2 regions of the Pseudomonas sp. IT-P12 genome follow, and region 2 is predicted to be linked to the other one. Evidence: riboswitches for the same ligand, from Rfam matches in the RefSeq annotation. Region 2 holds a riboswitch; the other holds the start of a gene.
What was found. Region 2 has a riboswitch for cobalamin ahead of cobO (cob(I)yrinic acid a,c-diamide adenosyltransferase). Riboswitches for the same ligand answer to the same signal wherever they lie in the genome.
Positions count from the first base shown of each region.

Region 1: another riboswitch for cobalamin. It lies ahead of cobW (cobalamin biosynthesis protein CobW); the one in region 2 lies ahead of cobO (cob(I)yrinic acid a,c-diamide adenosyltransferase).

Region 1 covers NZ_CATKPY010000011.1:771,874-776,781, forward strand. Annotated here, with positions in the region: gene cobN (cobaltochelatase subunit CobN) at 1-1,353, opposite strand, end outside; gene cobW (cobalamin biosynthesis protein CobW) at 1,357-2,418, opposite strand; cobalamin riboswitch at 2,517-2,730, opposite strand; cobalamin riboswitch at 2,914-3,142, shown strand; gene ACM6IM_RS06600 (CbtB domain-containing protein) at 3,262-3,456, shown strand; gene ACM6IM_RS06605 (CbtA family protein) at 3,468-4,172, shown strand; gene ACM6IM_RS06610 (cobalamin biosynthesis protein) at 4,169-4,582, shown strand; gene cobM (precorrin-4 C(11)-methyltransferase) at 4,663-4,908, shown strand, end outside.
Region 2 covers NZ_CATKPY010000021.1:798,752-803,659, forward strand. Annotated here, with positions in the region: gene bluB (5,6-dimethylbenzimidazole synthase) at 1-74, opposite strand, end outside; gene ACM6IM_RS12660 (cobyrinate a,c-diamide synthase) at 71-1,453, opposite strand; gene cobO (cob(I)yrinic acid a,c-diamide adenosyltransferase) at 1,450-2,061, opposite strand; cobalamin riboswitch at 2,141-2,375, opposite strand; gene ACM6IM_RS12670 (hypothetical protein) at 2,530-3,114, shown strand; gene ACM6IM_RS12675 (PQQ-dependent sugar dehydrogenase) at 3,183-4,496, shown strand; gene ACM6IM_RS12680 (O-methyltransferase) at 4,622-4,908, opposite strand, start outside.

The DNA.
Region 1 (4,908 bases), on a different contig from region 2:
CTTGCACGGGCGCAGGTCGAGGTGGTCAAGGTCATTGCTGACACCGCCGAGCAATTGCTGGATCAACGCGGTGCCGCTGTCCGGCAGCGGCGCCGTCAACGGATACCCCTGTTGCTGCAAGGCCCGCAGGATATTCAAGGCAGCAGCCGGTGTGTCGAGGCCGACGCCGTTGCCAATGCGCCCGTCCCGGGTCGGGTAGTTGGCAAGCACCAGGGCGATGCGTTTTTCGCTGTTCGGCACGCGGCCCAGTTCGACCCAGCGCCTGGCCAGTTCGGCGACGAAATCCATGCGCTCGGGCGCGGCCCGGTAGCACACCACATCGGACTGACTGCGCTCGCTGCGCCAGGCCAGGTCCTTGAAACTGATCGGGCGGCTGATGATCCGGCCGTCCAGTTCCGGCAGCGCAATATGCATCGCCAGATCCCGTGGACCGAGACCCTGCTCGCTGGCGCGCCAGCCGGGTTCGTTGTCCTGGGCGCAGATGGCCTGGATCACCGGGATGTTGCGACGAAACGGGCGCAGGTGCGGCGCTTCCGGGCTGGACTGGGCGAAACCGGTGGTATTGAGGATCACCGAGGCGTCGACATCGTCCAGCCAGTCCTCGACCACCGTCAGACAGCCAGGCTCTTTCAGGCTGGCCACGGCCACCGGCAAGGGATTGAGCCCCGCCGCTTGCAGGCGCTGACAGAACACATCGATGAACGCAGTGTTCGCCGCCTGCAGGTGCGAGCGGTAAAACAGCACCGCCGCCACCGGTTGATCAGCCTGCCAGTCGGCTTGCCAGTCGCTCAACTGCGCCGGGCTTTTGCGCGGGTGATAAATCGCCGTGCGCGGCAAAGTTTGCGGCTCGCCCCACGGGTAGTCGCGATCCAGCCAGCGATTGGCAAGGCAACGAAACAGATCCAGGGCGTTGGCCATGCCGCCTTGACGCAAGTAATGCCAGAGCCGGTCACGATCCTCGGCCGTCACCGTGCTCAGGTCGCTGAGCTCCGGGTCCGGGCGGTCGTCACCCGGCACCAGAATCAGCTGCACGCCACGGCGGGAAAGCTCGATCAGTTGCTCGACGCCATAACGCCAATAGGCGATGCCGCCATGCAGCGAGACCAGAATCACCCTGGCATGACGCAGTACTTCGTCGACATACAGGTCGACCGAAGCATGGTTCTGCACCTGCATCGGGTTGGCCAGGCGCACGCTCGGGTAGTCATCGGGCAACTGCTGCGCCGCTTCGGCGAGCAACGCCAGGCTGGAATCACCGCTGCACAGGATCACCAGCTCGGCGGGGGTTTGTCCAAGGTCGGCGATGTTGTCATCCGACACGAAACCGCCGGGCTGGGTCCTGAGCAGGTGCATGGGTCAGGCGCTGAGCGCGGCGCGCAGTTGGGCTTCGAGTTGCACGGCGTCCAGCGCCTGGCCGATCAGCACCAGGCGCGTGGTGCGCGCTTCATCGGCGCCCCACTGGCGGTCGAAGTGTTTGTCGAATCGCGTCCCGACGCCCTGGATCAGCAGGCGCATCGGTTTGTTCGGGATCGCCGCGAAACCCTTGACCCGCAGGATGTCGTGCTTGACCACCAACTGGGTCAGTGCGTCCAGCAGCAGGCTCTCGTCGGCGGGCGGCAGTTCGATGGAGATGGAGTCGAACGCATCGTGGTCGTGATCGTCCTCACCTTCATGGTGGTGATCGTGGTGGCTGTGACGGCTGTCGATGTGTTCCTCGGAACCGGCACCGAGGCCGATCAGGACGTCGAGGGGCAGGCGACCGCTGCTCGCTTCGATGACCTTGACCGCTGGCGGCAGTTCTTCGGCCACTTCCAGGCGCACGCGGGCCAGGTCTTCAGGGCTGATCAGGTCGGCCTTGTTGAGGATCACCAGGTCAGCGCTGGCCAATTGGTCGGCGAACAGTTCGTGCAGGGGCGATTCGTGGTCCAGGTTCGGGTCGAGTTTGCGCTGGGCATCGACCTGGTCCGGGAACGCGGCAAAGGTGCCGGCGGCAACGGCCGGGCTGTCGACGACGGTAATCACCGCGTCAACCGTGCAGGCACTGCGGATTTCCGGCCACTGGAACGCTTGCACCAGGGGTTTTGGCAGCGCCAGGCCGGAGGTTTCGATGAGGATGTGGTCGAGGTCGCCCCGGCGCGCAACCAGTTCGCGCATGACCGGGAAGAACTCTTCCTGGACGGTGCAGCACAGGCAGCCGTTGGCCAGTTCGAACACGCGACCGACGGCCTCTTCCTCGGTGCAACCGATGGAGCACTGCTTGAGAATTTCGCCATCGATGCCCAGTTCGCCGAACTCGTTGACGATCACGGCGATGCGGCGGCCCTGGGCGTTGTCGAGCATGTGGCGCAGCAAGGTGGTTTTGCCCGAGCCAAGAAAGCCGGTAACGATGGTGACGGGAAGTTTGGCCAGTGTTTTCATCGGATGCCCTTTGGCAAGGTGGCGGGCATACGGGACGACAAGCGCTGCGACGAAGGCGCGCGCAAGAGTTTCGCCACCGGATCACCCCGCCCGGTTGTAGTGAGAATCTGGTTCGAGGCAGGTCTCCTGGCTGACAGTGTGCCGGGCGGTTGGCCCGGCATCCGCTGCGCCTTCCCGCGAACCCGGTGCAGCGGGCTTGCAGTGGCGTGGCAGCGAACATCACCGTTCACAGTTGCGGGGGCAGCCGCGGCATCGACCGCGTTCCCTTCTTAGCTTCGACAATGGCGAAGAACCTCGAACGGACAAGGCTACGCATCGTACTGGGGCGGGTCAATGAGTTGTAGCGACGGGACCCGCCCCATCGCGAGCAGGCCCGCTCCCACAGCGGGTTTGCAAATGTCGCCTATGGGCGGGAGCGGGCTGGCTTGCGATAGCCGCGCTCGATTCCGAGTTGAGAACCGCTGCCAATTGACGCCCTGCCCCCGCCCATGCTCTCCTACACACCTTGTTACGGGTGCCCTTCACAGGGTGAAACGGGAAACCGGTGAATCATGTGCTTTACTCAAGGCCATGTCAGTCCGGTGCTGCCCCCGCAACGGTAAGCGAGCGAAGAATCATAGCCACTGTGCCGGCCATTCGGCATGGGAAGGCGATTCTTGCAGGTTTCGGCGTACGCCCAAGCCCCTCGCGAGCCCGGAGACCGGCCCGCAACACAAAGTGACGATACGTTCACTGAAATAACAAACCCGCGGTGGGCGGGCGCTGTTTGGACTTCTGCGTGCCCGATGCGCAGGAGGCTTGCATGCGCTGCCTTCACCCGTTGACAGAACAGAGGGAAGCGCCATGTCGATCATCAGCAGCACCCACCAGAGCTCCACCAGCACCACCACGACCACCCTGAGCCAACGCCTGACCGCCGCTGTCTGCGCCTCGATCCTGGGTGCCTGCCTGGTTTACTTCGCCGGTTTCTCGCACATCGAAGCGGTGCACAACGCCGCCCACGATACCCGCCACAGCGCCGCCTTCCCGTGCCATTGAGACCTGCCGACATGATCAAGCGTATCGCGCAAACCGCAGGTTTCTCCGGGCTGCTGGCCGCCCTGCTGCTCACCCTGCTGCAAAGCTTCTGGGTTTCGCCGCTGATTCTGCAGGCGGAAACCTACGAAAAGGCCGAACCGGCCGCTGTTGAAGTGCATGAACATGCCGCCGGCACCGCCGCGCACGCCCACGATGCCGAAGCCTGGGAGCCGGAAGACGGCTGGCAGCGCGTGGTGTCGACCACCGGTGGCAATCTGGTGGTGGCTGTCGGTTTCGCCCTGATGCTCGCCGGCCTCTACACCTTGCGCGCCCCGACCAAAACCTCCCAGGGCCTGCTCTGGGGCCTGGCCGGTTACGCCACCTTCGTGCTGGCACCGACCCTCGGTCTGCCGCCGGAATTGCCAGGCACCGCTGCAGCGGACCTGGCACAGCGGCAACTCTGGTGGATCGGCACTGCAGCTTCCACCGCCGTCGGCATTGCCCTGATCGTCTTCAGCCGTCACTGGCTGATGAAGCTGCTGGGCGTGGCGATTATCGCCGTGCCTCACGTGATCGGCGCCCCGCAACCGGAAGTGCATTCCATGCTCGCCCCCGAGGCCCTGGAAGCGCAGTTCAAGATCGCTTCGCAGTTGACCAACGTCGCGTTCTGGCTGGCCCTGGGACTGATCAGCGCCTGGTTGTTCCGTCGCAAGCATGATGGTCAATACCACGCATGACCGTGGATAGCACAGCGCCGACCCTGGTGGTCGGCCTGGGCTGTCAGCGCGGCTGTCCCCTCAGCACGCTGCGAGCCTTGCTCGATCAGGCATTACAAGCCCATCAAGTCGAATTGCACCAGATCAACGCCCTGGCCAGCATCGACCTGAAGCGCGAAGAGCCGGGCCTGCTCGAACTGGCCGCGCAACTGGCACTGCCGCTGACGTTTTTCAGCAGTGAACAACTGGCCGCTTATCAATCGCGCCTCAGCCACCGTTCCCAGATCGCCTTCGAACGCACCGGTTGCTACGGCGTGGCGGAAAGTGCCGCCCTCGCCCTCGCCGAACAACTCGCCGCGGCGCCTGCCACCTTGCTGATCAGCCGCCAGAAATATGCCCAGGCGACCTTGGCGCTGGCCCGTTCGACGTAGAATCCCCGATAATCCCACCCTTGATCATGAGCGATCTTCATCTGAAGGTTGGCCCAGCCCTTTTTTGACAGGAAACGACGATGACCGTCTATTTCATTGGCGCAGGTCCCGGCGACCCGGAACTGATCACCGTCAAAGGCCAACGCCTGATCCGCAGTTGCCCTGTAATCATCTACGCCGGCTCACTGGTGCCCGCCGCCGTGCTGCAAGGTCACAGCGCCGCACAGGTGGTCAATAGCGCAGAACTGCACCTGGAACAGATCATCGAGCTGATCAAGACGGCCCATGCCAACGGCCAGGATGTGGCGCGAGTGCACTCCGGCGAT
Region 2 (4,908 bases):
CGCATGTCACGGCGTTCGGCGATGGCTCGATAGACGGCCGCGCGTTCGTCCTCGGAGAAGGCGTTGTCGCTCATGGCCGCTTCGCGAGCAGACTCGCTGCCTCAGGGGCGGGATGATCCATTGTGGCAGCAGGCTGGCTCGCGAAATCGTTCTCACGGTCCGGCGCAAACAGCGCGGCCACGGCCGAGGGATTCGATGGAAAGTAAAAATGCACATAAGAGGCGGTCATCCGCCCCTCACGAAAAACCGCCTCTGCGCCGCGCCCGCCGTTCGGGCTCAGGCCACGTGCAATCGGCGTCAGTTCGGTGGTGGTCAACGAATGATGGTAGGTGTGTCCGCGCAGTGAACCTTCCGGCAACTCGACCGCCTGCAACGCCAGCGCCGCCAGGCGTTTCTGCATCACGGCATGCCCCGCCAGCAAGCCCACCAGCTCAGCGCGAGTGCCCTCGACATCGGTCAGCGAATCGAGCAGGTACAACATGCCGCCACACTCGGCCAGCAACGGCTTGCCCGCTGCGTGGTGAGCGCGGATCGCATCGAGCATCGGGGTGTTTTGCGCCAGCGCCACGTGGTGCAGCTCCGGGTAACCACCCGGCAGATAGAGGCTGTCGGCCGGGGGCAGTTGCGTGTCGCGGATCGGCGAGAAAAAGGACAATTGGGCTCCCATGGCCCGCAACAGATCCAGGCTGGCGCCGTACGTGAACGCGAACGCTTCGTCGCGCGCCACGGCAATGCGCACACCGGCCAGCAACGGCTCGGCGACGAATACCTCGGGCGCAGCGAATGCCACGGCGGGCGGCAGCGCGACCTCGCAACTGCTGGCCAACGCCTCGGCGGCGGCATCGAGGCGCAGGTCGAGGTCGTTCAGCTCGCTGGCCTGGACCAGGCCGAGGTGGCGGCTCGGCAGCTCGATCCCGGTTTCCCGGGACAAAGCGCCGTACCAGCGCAAACCTTCGGTCAGGCTGCCTTCCAGCAATTGCGCATGGCGCAAGGTGCCGACCCGGTTGGCCAATACGCCGGCGAACGGCAGGTCCGCCTGATACTTCGCCAGGCCCAACGCCAGGGCGCCGAAGGTCTGCGCCATCGCCGTGCCGTCGATCACCCCGAGCACCGGCACACCGAAATGCCGCGCCAGGTCGGCGCTGGACGGCGTGCCGTCGAACAGGCCCATGACACCTTCGATGAGAATCAGGTCCGCTTCGGCGGCCGCTTCCCACAACAGGCGACGACTTTCCTGCTCGCCGACCATCCACATGTCCAGTTGATACACCGGCGCGCCACTGGCGCGCTCGAGGATCATCGGGTCGAGAAAGTCCGGACCGCACTTGAACACACGCACCTTGCGCCCCTGATTGCGGTGCAGACGGGCCAGTGCGGCGGTGACGGTGGTCTTGCCCTGGCCGGAGGCCGGCGCGGCAATCAATACCGCCGGGCAATGACGTGGCTCACTCACAATTCGACGCCCTTTTGCGCTTTGATCCCGGCCTGGAAGGCGTGCTTGATCATGCCCATTTCCGTGACGGTGTCAGCCAGCTCGATCATCTCCGGCTTGGCGCCGCGGCCGGTCACCACCACATGCTGCATCGGCGGACGCGCCTGCAGGTCGCTGAGCACCTGGTCGAGGTCAAGGTAGCCATGCTTGAGGGCGATGTTCAGTTCGTCCAGCACCACCAGGCCAATCGCCGGATCGCGCAGCAGTTCGCGGGACACCGCCCACGCGGCTTCGGCCGCGGCGATGTCGCGCTGGCGATCCTGGGTTTCCCAGGTAAAGCCTTCGCCCATCACATGGAAACGCACCTGCTCCGGGAAACGACGGAAAAACAATTCTTCGCCCGTGCTGTTGCGGCCCTTGATGAATTGCACCACGCCGCACTGCATGCCGTGCCCCATGGAACGGGCGAGCATGCCGAACGCCGAGCTGCTTTTGCCTTTGCCGTTGCCGGTCAGCACCAACAGCAGGCCGCATTCGTTCGGCGAGTTGGCGATGCGTTCGTCGATCACGGCTTTTTTACGCAGCATGCGCGCCAGGTGGCGTTCGTCACGATCAGGAGTATCAGTCATGGGAGCTCTCCGTTGAGGCTGGATAACGGCGGGCAGGCGCAAAAACAGACGGCAAGAAGCCTGGCATCGCCCACCGTGATGCCGCTGGATTGAATCAGGCCGGTCTCCGGGCTCATGAGCGGCATGACACCTGACTGCGCGCCTTCCCATGTCGCGATCGACACAGTGGCTCAAAGCGCAGCGTTCACTCATTTACCGTTGCGGGGGCAGCGCCGGGATCGTGGTCGCTCATCAGTTGAACGCACGCACTCACCGGCTTCCCTGTTTCACTCTATCAACCAGGGTCATAGAGCACCTGAAACAAGCCGCGAAGGTTAGAGGGTTGGGAATGGAGCGTCAATTAAAGCCGGGACGCCGATGGGCGAATAACTGCCGCTGATCAATAAAGTGACGCCAATCTTGTGCCACACTTCCAGCAGTGATATCAAAGAGCCACAACCCCACATCACAAGAACAAGGGTGAGCCCCATGCAAGGCATGATCATCAGCAATCCGCGACTGGAATTCCTGCGCCCGCTGCTGGAACGCTGGTTTGACTGTATTGACCGCTACAACGCCGTGCGCGGCGATAACGACACGCCTTACTGGTACGACGAAAAAGCCAACCTTGGCGTGCTCTCGGCCGCTGCCTGGATGGCCGAAATGGTCACCCTGCAAAACACCCAGACCCGCAAACAGATCGAAGACGGCGAACGCAACGCCCGCGCCGACCTGCTCATCGCCTCGAGCGAGGCGCGCGCCTATCTTCAAGCGACCCAGCGCTGGCCACGGGTCAACGGACTGAACCTGACACAGGCGCTGGCAGAAATCACCAGCGACGCCAAGCGCATCAGCTACAGCAGCGACCTGAAACTGGGCTGCCTGTTCGTGGCGCCACAAAAGGCCCAGCACGGTGCCACGCCGGAAGAGCTTCAGGACATGGTCGACGACCTGCAGAAGGAAAACACCTGCGCCGTGGCCTGGTATTTCCCCTATGCCTACCGCAAGTTGCACAACGAAGCGGGCAACTACCATCCCGGCATCGCCGTGCTGCTCAAGGAGGCCCGCGGCTGAACGGTTGAACCATCACGGGCTTGCGCTTCTCTACTGATCAGATCACTGCATCCAAAGGGAAGATCAGTATGCGCAAGCCTCAGCTCGTTTTCGTCATCGCACTCGCCGGAGGGCTCACCGCCTGCGGTGAAACCTCCAGCCTGCAAGTCTCCGACGGCACCGGCCCGTCACCCCAGTTGCCGGAGCCGAACAAGACCCTGATCCCGACGATGAACATCGCCCCGGCCATCGGCTGGCCGAACGGCACAAAACCCACGGCGGCGACAGGCACTCAGGTGGCCGCGTTTGCTGAAGGCCTCGATCATCCGCGCTGGTTGTACGTGCTGCCCAACGGCGACGTGCTGGTCGCCGAAACCAACGCACCGCCCAAACCCGATGACGGCAAAGGCATCAAAGGCTGGATCACCGAGAAAGTCATGAGCCGCGCCGGCGCCGGCGTTCCCAGCCCGAACCGGATCACCCTGTTGCGGGACAAGGACCACGACGGCATCGCCGAAACCCGCACGGTGTTCCTGGAAAACCTCAATTCACCCTTCGGCATGACCCTGGTCGGCACTGACCTGTACGTCGCCGACACCGACCGCCTGTTGCGTTTCCACTATGAAGAGGGCGACACGGCGATCAAGTCGCAGCCGATCAAAGTGGCGGACCTGCCCGGCGGCACGCTGAATCACCACTGGACCAAAAACGTCATCGCCAGCAAGGACGGCAGCAAGCTGTACGTCACCGTAGGCTCCAACAGCAACGTCGCCGAAAACGGCATGGACAAGGAAGAAGGCCGCGCCGCGATCTGGGAAGTGGACCGCGCCACCGGCAATCACCGGATCTTCGCCTCGGGCCTGCGCAACCCCAATGGCATGGCCTGGGAACCACAGAGCGGCGCCCTGTGGACAGCGGTCAACGAGCGCGATGAAATTGGCAGCGACCTGGTCCCGGACTACATCACCTCCGTCAAGGACGGTGCCTTCTATGGCTGGCCGTTCAGTTATTACGGTCAGCACGTCGACGTGCGTGTCCAGCCGCAAAACCCGGACCTGGTCGCCAAGGCCATCGCACCGGACTACGCGGTCGGCCCACATACTGCTTCGCTGGGCCTGACGTTTGCCGAAGGCAACACGCTGCCGGCGCAGTTCAAGGAAGGCGCGTTCATTGGTCAGCACGGCTCGTGGAACCGCAAGCCGCACAGTGGCTACAAGGTGATATTCGTGCCCTTCAGCGCCGGCAAACCGAACGGCGCACCGATTGATGTGCTCACCGGTTTCCTCAATGACAAGGAGGAAGCCATGGGGCGGCCGGTTGGCGTGGTCATTGACCGCCAGGGCGATCTGCTGGTGGCCGATGATGTGGGGAACAAGGTGTGGCGGGTGTCGGCGGTCAAGTAGAGGCGATGCTGCAAGCGACAAGGCGGGCTTGCTCACGATAGCGGTGCGCCCGCCAGCCCTGCGGCCACTGACCGATTACATTCGAGCGCCGGCTCGCTTCGATGAGGCCGAGGCCGCCAGAACCTTCAGCGTTTACGGCAGAGGGTGAGCCCGTCTCCCAGCGGCAGCAGCGACAGATCCACGCGCGAGTCATCCTTCAGTGCGCGATTGAGCGCCTGGATGGCTCGGGTGTCGGCGCTATCGGGCGCCTGTTCGAGCACCCGCCCACTCCAGAGCGTATTGTCGAACACCGCCAGGCCACCCACGCGCAACAAGCGCAGGGCATGCTCCAGGTAGTGGGGGTAATTGGCCTTGTCGGCATCGATGAAAATCAAATCGAACTGCCCCGGCTCGTTCAGCCCCGCCAGGGTTT